Regions from separate parts of the Brevundimonas sp. AC546 genome, predicted to be linked through region 2. Evidence: predicted binding sites of a transcription regulator. Region 2 holds the regulator's gene; the other holds the start of a gene.
The links. Region 2 encodes LexA, which represses DNA repair genes until DNA is damaged. Its sites were predicted from a motif close to ATGTTCNCNANNTGTTCT; they were not measured.

Region 1 (4,077 bases), 1.4 Mb from region 2:
CCCAGGCCATGATCCGCAGCCTGTTCCTGTCCAAACAGGAACTGGACAAGGGCGCCGTGCGTCCGGCCGGCATGCCCAAGTCCGATCCGAAGAAGGTCACGGTCATCGGCGCCGGCATGATGGGCGCCGGCATCGCCTATGTTCAGGCGCTCGCCGGCATCGAGACCATCCTGATCGACCAGACCCAGGAAGCCGCCGACAAGGGCAAGGCCCATGTCGAGGAGCTGCTGAAGAAGCGCCTGTCGCGCGGTCAGCTGACGCAGGAGAAGTATGACGCCCTGCTGGGTTCGGTCACCGCGACGACCGACTATGAGCTGATCAAGGGTTCGGACCTGGTCGTCGAGGCCGTGTTCGAAAGCCGCGAGATCAAGGCCGACGTCACCAGGCGCGCCGAGGCCCAGTTGGCCGAGGGCGCCGTGTTTGGCTCCAACACCTCGACCCTGCCGATCACCGGCCTGGCCGAGGCAAGCGTCCGGCCCGAAGACTTCATCGGCATCCACTTCTTCTCGCCCGTCGACAAGATGATGCTGGTCGAGATCATCCTGGGCGAGAAGACGGGTCAGGCCGCCATCGCCAAGGCGCTGGACTATGTGCTGAAAATCAGGAAGACCCCGATCGTCGTCAACGACAGCCGCGGCTTCTACACCTCGCGCTGCTTCTCCACCTTCCTGATGGAGGGCATGGCGATGCTGGAGGAAGGCTACGGCCCGGCCCTGATCGACAATGTCGGTCGCATGACCGGCATGCCGCGCGGCCCGCTGGAGATGCACGACGACGTCGCCCTGGACCTGTCCTACAAGATCGCCAAACAGACCCGAGCCGACCTGGGCGACAAGTATGTCGCCAACGAGGGCGAGCAGATCGTCGCCACCATGGTCGAGGGTGGACGGTTCGGCCGCAAGAACGGCAAGGGCTTCTACGACTATGACAGCAAGCCCAAGACCTTGTGGGCGGGCCTGGCCCAACTGGCGCCGACCACCAAGGGCATCGACAAGCCCGAGGAAGCGACCGCCTTCGCCCAGATCGACGAACTGAAGACCCGCCTGCTGTATCGCCAGGCCGTCGAGGTCGCCCGTTGCTGGGCCGAGGGCGTCATCGACGACCCCCGCGAAGCCGACCTGGGCGCCATCCTGGGCTGGGGCTTCGCGCCCTGGACCGGTGGCCCGATCAGCATGATCGACGGCATCGGCCTGGCCAAGTTCGTCGAGACGGCGGATCGCCTGGCCGCGACCTACGGCGACCGGTTCAATGTCCCGCAGTTGCTGCGCGACATGGCCGCCAAGAACGAGACCTTCTACGGCAAGTTCGCCCCGGAGAAGGCCGCCGCCTGATCGGCTGCGGACATCGTTAAACCACGGAACGGGCGGCCTTCGGGTCGCCCGTTTTCGTTTGGGAATCCGCTCATCCCGGCTTTCGCCAGGATTAGAGGATGTGCGGCCATTCGGCCTCAAGTAGCGCGAACGCGCGATAGGCCAACAAAAAAGACCCGCCCGACACGAGGTCGAGCGGGTCGCTCCGCCGCCCTTCGCGGGGTCGGTGGCGGGTCGCTAGGAGCGACGGAGTAGGGATGAAAAGACCGGGCCGCGACCGGAGCAAACCGCCAGGGTCCGCACCGGCCGCCCAGCCTCTTGTCTTGGTGTCAGCCTTCGAGATCCTGGCCTTCGTCCGGCTCGGGCGTGCCCAGCAGGTCGTCGGCGATCTTGTTGGTCGAGGCGCGCACGTTTTTTTCGATCGAGGCGGCGATGTCAGGGTTCTGTTTCAGGAATTCGCGCACATTCTCGCGGCCCTGACCGATCCGGGTCGAATCATAGCTGAACCAGCTGCCCGACTTCTCGATGATCCCGGCCTTGACGCCCAGGTCGATGACCTCGCCCAGCTTGGAGATGCCCTCGCCGTACATGATGTCGAAAATGACCTCGCGGAACGGCGGGGCGACCTTGTTCTTGACCACCTTGACCCGAGTGGTGTTGCCGACCACCTCGTCGCGGTTCTTGATCGCGCCGGTGCGGCGGATGTCCAGACGCACCGAGGCGTAGAACTTCAGCGCATTGCCGCCCGTCGTCGTCTCAGGGCTGCCATACATGACGCCGATCTTGTGACGGATCTGGTTGATGAACAGGACGATGCAGTTCGACTTGGAGATCGAGGCCGTCAGCTTGCGCAGCGCCTGGCTCATCAGACGCGCCTGAAGGCCCGGCAGGCTGTCGCCCATCTCGCCCTCGATTTCGGCGCGCGGCGTCAGCGCCGCGACCGAGTCGATCACCACGATGTCCACGGCGCCGGACCGCACCAGGGTGTCGACGATCTCCAGCGCCTGTTCGCCGGTGTCCGGTTGCGACACCAGCAGGTCGTCCAGATTGACGCCCAGCTTCTGGGCATAGCCGGGATCCAGAGCGTGTTCGGCGTCCACGAAGGCGGCGACGCCGCCGGCCTTCTGCACCTCGGCCACCGTATGCAGGGCCAAAGTCGTCTTGCCCGAGGATTCAGGCCCGAACACCTCGATCACCCGACCGCGCGGCAGGCCGCCGATGCCGAGCGCCATGTCCAGACCCAGCGATCCGGTGGACACCGAGGGGATCACGTCGGCGACCCCGCCCTTGCCCAGTTTCATCACCGAACCCTTGCCGAAGGCGCGATCGATCTGCGCGATCGCCGCCTCCAGGGCGCGTTGCTTGTCGCCGTCGTCCTTGCCCACCAACTTGAGTGCTGCCTGTGAAGCCATTGCCTTCGTCTCCCTTGCCATGATTCCCGTCATTAAGCTTGGGAGAGACCCGCCTGGACCCGCCCCCGTTTCGTGAGGACGACTATGTGCATGGTTTGTTCTGGTTCACAAGATGTTCTCGTTGATCAAAACAAGAACATCGAACCGGCACGACCGTTTCTGACGTAGGACCGTCCGGTCAAGCGATGGCCCTCGCCGCCAAGGCGGCGCCGCATCCGGCGATCAGACAGACGGCCGCGAGCACGCTCAGCCCCCTCGCCCCGCCTGTTGATATCGGCGCCAGAGGCCGGGCCGTCAGCACCACCAGCAGGGCGATCAGGCCCAAAGCCCCAGGCAGGTCCATGCCGACGCCGAGAAACACGCCGTGGCCCTGGACCAGTAGCCATCCGCCCACGACCACCGTCGCGGCCGCTGCCGGGATCAAGGCGCGCCAGGACGACAGGCTGGCCCCGATCACGGCCGCAAGCGCTGCGGCGAGCGCGGCGATCAGGCCGGGCCAGAGGAAGAGGAAGGCCGCCTCGGGCGCCACGGCCTGGACCAGCCCGCCCAGGATCAACACCAGCACGATCAAGCCCAGCCAACCGCCCCAAGGCGTCTCGTCCTCGCCGGAGGGCCACAGGCTCAGCCCCACAGCGACCACCGCCGCGCCGACGACCAGAAGGCTGAAACCGCCAAGCGCCGTGGCCAGCACGGCCGCGACGGCGACGATCCCGGCCGCGACCCTGCGGTCGATTCGTCCTCGCCCGACGACCAGCGTCATGACCAGCCCTGCGACCGCCAGCGCCACCCCGATCTCCAGCACCGGCAGTCGGCGCAGCAGGGCGTAATAGGTCTCTGACGAATCGATCCGGCTGCCGACCGGCCCGGCCAGCGCCCGCACGGCCTGGCCCACGACTACGGCGCTGGCCAGCAGCCACAGGCCGCCCATCGCGCCCCGCACCACCGCCATCCCGCTCAGCCCTGTGGCATGACGCGCCCCCCAGGCGGCGAAGGCGGTCGCAAGCCCTGCGACGATCAGAAGGACCCAGCCGACGACCGGCGGATGACGCAGAACAAACAGGCCGAACACGTCGGCATAGACCGCATTCTGCGTCGCCTGCGGCAGGGTCGGCGCGCGCAGGAAGGCGTCGGCAGTCTCCAGGGCCTGCGACCCGATATGCTGCAGACTGCCCCGATCCAGCACCTCGGGCGTCGAGGCCGGCGAGTGGTACTGGGCCGGGCGGCCGATGAAGGCCAGGTTGATCCCCGCCAACTCACGCCCCGCCGCCACCGTGAAATCCGTACCGTTCGGCATCAGCCGATAGACGAAGATCGCCAGGGCGTTGCTGGACGGACCGCCGGTCGCCTTCTGCGTC
Region 2 (4,077 bases):
CGGCATCCTCAATCCGCCACCGGCGCCGGCCAGCCCCGGCGCCTATGATTTCGGCCGCAACGCCTTCTTCCAGGGCATGGGCGGCGTGGCCTTCGCATTGGGAGAGACGCGCGCGGCCGATCTGGCGCCGGCACCCTGGCGATTGAGGCTGGCGATGGCGGTGAATGGCGCTCGTTATGCCTTGGCGGAACGGATCGTGGCGCGCCTGGGCGAAAGAACGGGCGGGATCGCCGCCGCCATGACCACCAGCCACGAGACCTGGATCAGCCAGGAAGACATGGACGTGATGCGGGATTCCGGCTTGGCGCACATCCTGTCGGTGTCGGGTCTGCACATGGCTATCGTCGGCGGTTTCGTCTTCTTCGCCGTGCGGCTGGGCGTGGCGGCTTGGCCTTGGCTGGCGCTGCGCGTTCCCGGCAAGAAGGTCGCGGCGGTGGCCGGGCTGACGGCGGTCGGCGTCTATCTGGTGGTGTCGGGCGCGCCGCCGCCGGCCGAGCGGGCGGCCATCACCGCCTCAATCGCCTTTCTGGCCATCCTGCTGGATCGGCAGGCGGTGACGATGCACGGGCTGGCGGTCGCAGCCTTCATCGTTCTGGCCATCCAGCCCGAAGCCATCGTCACGCCGGGCTTTCAGATGTCCTTCGCGGCGACTGCAGCCTTGGTCGCTCTGGTCGAAGCCTGGCCCAAGCGGACGCGAGAGATTTCCGCCCCGTGGCCGATCCTGGCGATCCAGCGGTTCGGCGGCTGGCTGACGGCGGCCGTGGCGGCCAGCGTCGTGGCGGGCCTGGCGACAGGGCCGTTCGCCATGCAGCATTTCAATCGCACGGCAATGTACGGGCTGTTGGCGAACCTGGGCACGTCGCCAGTCGCGGACTTCATCCTGATGCCGGCCCTGGCCATCGGCGCGGCGTTGGAGCCGCTGGGGCTAGGCGGGCCTTTCCTGGCGGTTGCGGGATGGGGCGTCGATCTGATGCTGGCGATCGGAACCTGGACGGCGGGGCTTCCGGGGGCGGTGCGGACGGTGGCCAGCGCGCCGGACTATGTCCTGCCGATCGCTTTCCTGGGGGTGCTGTTCGTCTGTCTGTGGCAGGGACGACTGAGGTGGCTGGGCCTGCCGCTGGCGGCCGCCGTGCTGTTCTGGCCGCGCGTACCGACGCCGGATCTGTGGATCGGCGACGGGGGAACAAACGCCGCATTTCATCGCGAAAAGGAGGCGGTTGTCGTGAGGCCCGGCGTACGAGAATTCGCCGTCGATCTGTGGTCGCGGCGGCGCGGCCTGACCATGACGGATCGGCCTGAGACGGGCTGGGCTTGCGAGCGCTTTTCTTGTCGTCCAGAGGCTAACCAAGGGCCTGTAGCGATCTGGTGGGGACGCAAGGCTCCCAGTCAGGACCAGATGGAGGCCTTATGCGGCGCCGCCACCGTCATCAGCGTGCGTGCGGTCGTCACGTCGATCCCGAGCGTCTGCAAGGATCGCCTGCTACTCGACGGCGTTGATTTCGCTAGAGGCGGTGCGGTGGAGTTATGGCGTGACAGTGCGGTCGAACCACACCGTTGGCGCGCCGTCTGGACGGCCGACGTGCGGGGCGACCGCCCCTGGACACGCCAGCCGAACCCGGACGTCAGTGATAGCGGCGCATGAGGCCGACCAGTTTGCCTTGAACGGCGACCTGATCCGAGCCGTAGATCTTTGTTTCGTAGTTGCGGTTGGCGGGCTCGAGCGCGATGGACGCGCCCTTCTTGCGCAGCCGCTTCAGCGTCGCATGTTCGCCTTCGACCAGCGCCACCACGATTTCGCCTGAGGAAGCGTTGTCGGTCGATTTGATGACCACCATGTCGCCGTTCAGAATGCCCGCCTCGATCATCGAATCGCCTTCGATCTCAAGCAGATAATGTTCGCCCGAGCCCAGCATGGATTCGGGAACAGGATAGCGCGCCGTCTCGTGCTCTATGGCGTCGATCGGCGTGCCGGCGGCGATCTTGCCCATCAGCGGCAGCTCTCGGGTGTCATTGGCCGCAAGCGGCGCCAGGGCGCGGCCGCCGCCGCCTTCGATCACGTCGGGCTTGAACCCGGCCCGGCCACGTGGTGCGCCGGCGGTGGCCTGCTCGGGCAGTTTGGTCACTTCCAAGGCGCGGGCGCGGTGGGCGAGGCGGCGAATGAAGCCGCGCTCCTCCAGCGCCGTGATCAGCCGGTGAATGCCCGACTTGGACGCCAGGTCCAGCGCCTCCTTCATCTCGTCGAACGAGGGGGAGACGCCCGTCTCCTGAATCCGTTCGTGGATGAACATCAACAGTTCGTGCTGCTTGCGCGTGAGCATCGCCAGGCCCTCATGCGCCCGCCGACGAATCGGAACGGGCCGTGAACATTTGTCGATGTTCTGTAAGTGTTCCTTCCTAATGTCAACTTAACAGCGCCCTTGGGACGCCGCGTGACGCGAGGAAGGCGATCAGGCCGCCAGCAGTTGCCGCGTCGCCGCCTCGACATCCGCCTGACGCATCAGGCTCTCGCCGACCAGAATGGCCTGGGCATGGGCGGCCGAGACGCGTTCGACGTCCTCACAGGTGAAGATGCCGCTTTCGGCGACCAGCAGGGCGCGAACGGGACTGAGCATCGACAGGCGCTCGGTCACCTCCAGATCGACCTCGAAGGTGCGCAGCGACCGATTGTTGACCCCGACCAGATCGCCGCCAAGCGCACAGGCGCGCGCCATCTCTTCCTCGTCGTGCGTTTCGATCAGGGCGTCCATGCCGAAGCGCTCCGCCTCGGCCAGCAGTTCTGCAGCCAGCCGATCATCGACCATGGCCAGGATGATCAGGATGCAGTCGGCGCCCAGGGCGCGGCTCTCGGCGACCTGCCAAGGATCGACCAGGAAATCCTTGCGCAGGCAGGGCAGAGCGACTGCATCACGAGCCTGGCCCAGATAGGCGTCATCGCCCTGGAAACTGGGGCCGTCGGTCAAGACCGAAAGGCACGCAGCGCCGCCGGCTTCATAAGCGCGGGCCAAGGCCGGCGGGTCGAAGTCGGGACGGATCAGGCCCTTGGACGGACTGGCCTTCTTGATCTCGGCGATCAGGGCGGGACGGCCGGTCTCTTCTACCACACGCTCAAGTGCGGCGCGGAAACCACGCGGAGCCGAAGCGGTGCGGGCCAGCGCCTCGATCGCATCCTGCGAGGTCGCGGCCTTGCGAGCGGCGACATCTTCGCGCTTGTAGGCGGCGATGCGGTCCAGAACGTCGGTCATGCGGGGTCTTCGCTTTCCAGCGGCGTGGAGGTGATGTGGGCCAAACGCTCCAGGGCCTCGGCGGCCCGGCCGTTATCTATGGCGGCGGCGGCGAGGACGGCGCCTTCGGCAAGGTCAGTCGCCCGGTCCGATACCACGAGGGCGGCGGCGGCGTTCAGCAGCACGATGTCGCGGTAGGGTCCGGCCGCGCCCGCCAGCAGGGCGCGCAGGGCGACGGCGTTCTCCTCGGCGTCGCCGCCACGGATGTCTGCGATGGAGGCGCGGGGCAGGCCGGCGTCCTCGGGCGTGACTTGAAAGCGACGGACGGCGCCGTCCTTCCATTCCGCGACTTCTGTCGATCCAGAGGTCGCCAGTTCGTCCAGACCCTGTCCGTGAACGGTCCAGGCCCGTATCGCGCCCAGCCGACCCAAAACTTCGGCCAGAGGTTCTAGCAGGCGGGGATCGTAGACACCCATGACCTGACGCTTCGCTTGCGCTGGATTTGAAAGCGGTCCCAACAGATTGAAAACGGTGCGGAAACCGATCTCGGCCCGAACCGGCCCGACATGACGCATGGCCCCGTGATAGGCAGGGGCGAACAGGAAGCAGATTCCGGCCTCGTCCAGCGCCTTCCTCTGTTGGGCCTGATCCGCCATCAGGTTCACGCCCAGGATCGATAAAACGTCCGAAGAGCCTGATTTCGAAGACATCGCCCGGTTGCCGTGTTTGGCGACCTTCAGGCCCGCACCAGCCAAAACGAGAGCGGCGGCGGTGGAGATGTTGTAGGTGTGCTGACCGTCGCCACCGGTGCCGCAGGTGTCGATGACCTCGTACGGATGATCCAGCGTCAGCGCCG

Region 1: recA (recombinase RecA) is a predicted target of LexA. The motif match lies at 2,824-2,841, and genes of this name have one in related genera.

The regions. Positions count from the first base shown of each region.
Region 1 is NZ_OZ409849.1:1,901,121-1,905,197, forward strand. Features, by position in the region: gene ACZZZD_RS09470 (3-hydroxyacyl-CoA dehydrogenase NAD-binding domain-containing protein) at 1-1,331, shown strand, start outside; gene recA (recombinase RecA) at 1,640-2,722, opposite strand; gene ACZZZD_RS09480 (M20/M25/M40 family metallo-hydrolase) at 2,901-4,077, opposite strand, start outside.
Region 2 is NZ_OZ409849.1:512,792-516,868, forward strand. Features, by position in the region: gene ACZZZD_RS02535 (ComEC/Rec2 family competence protein) at 1-1,642, shown strand, start outside; gene lexA (transcriptional repressor LexA) at 1,623-2,318, opposite strand; gene trpC (indole-3-glycerol phosphate synthase TrpC) at 2,448-3,242, opposite strand; gene trpD (anthranilate phosphoribosyltransferase) at 3,239-4,077, opposite strand, start outside.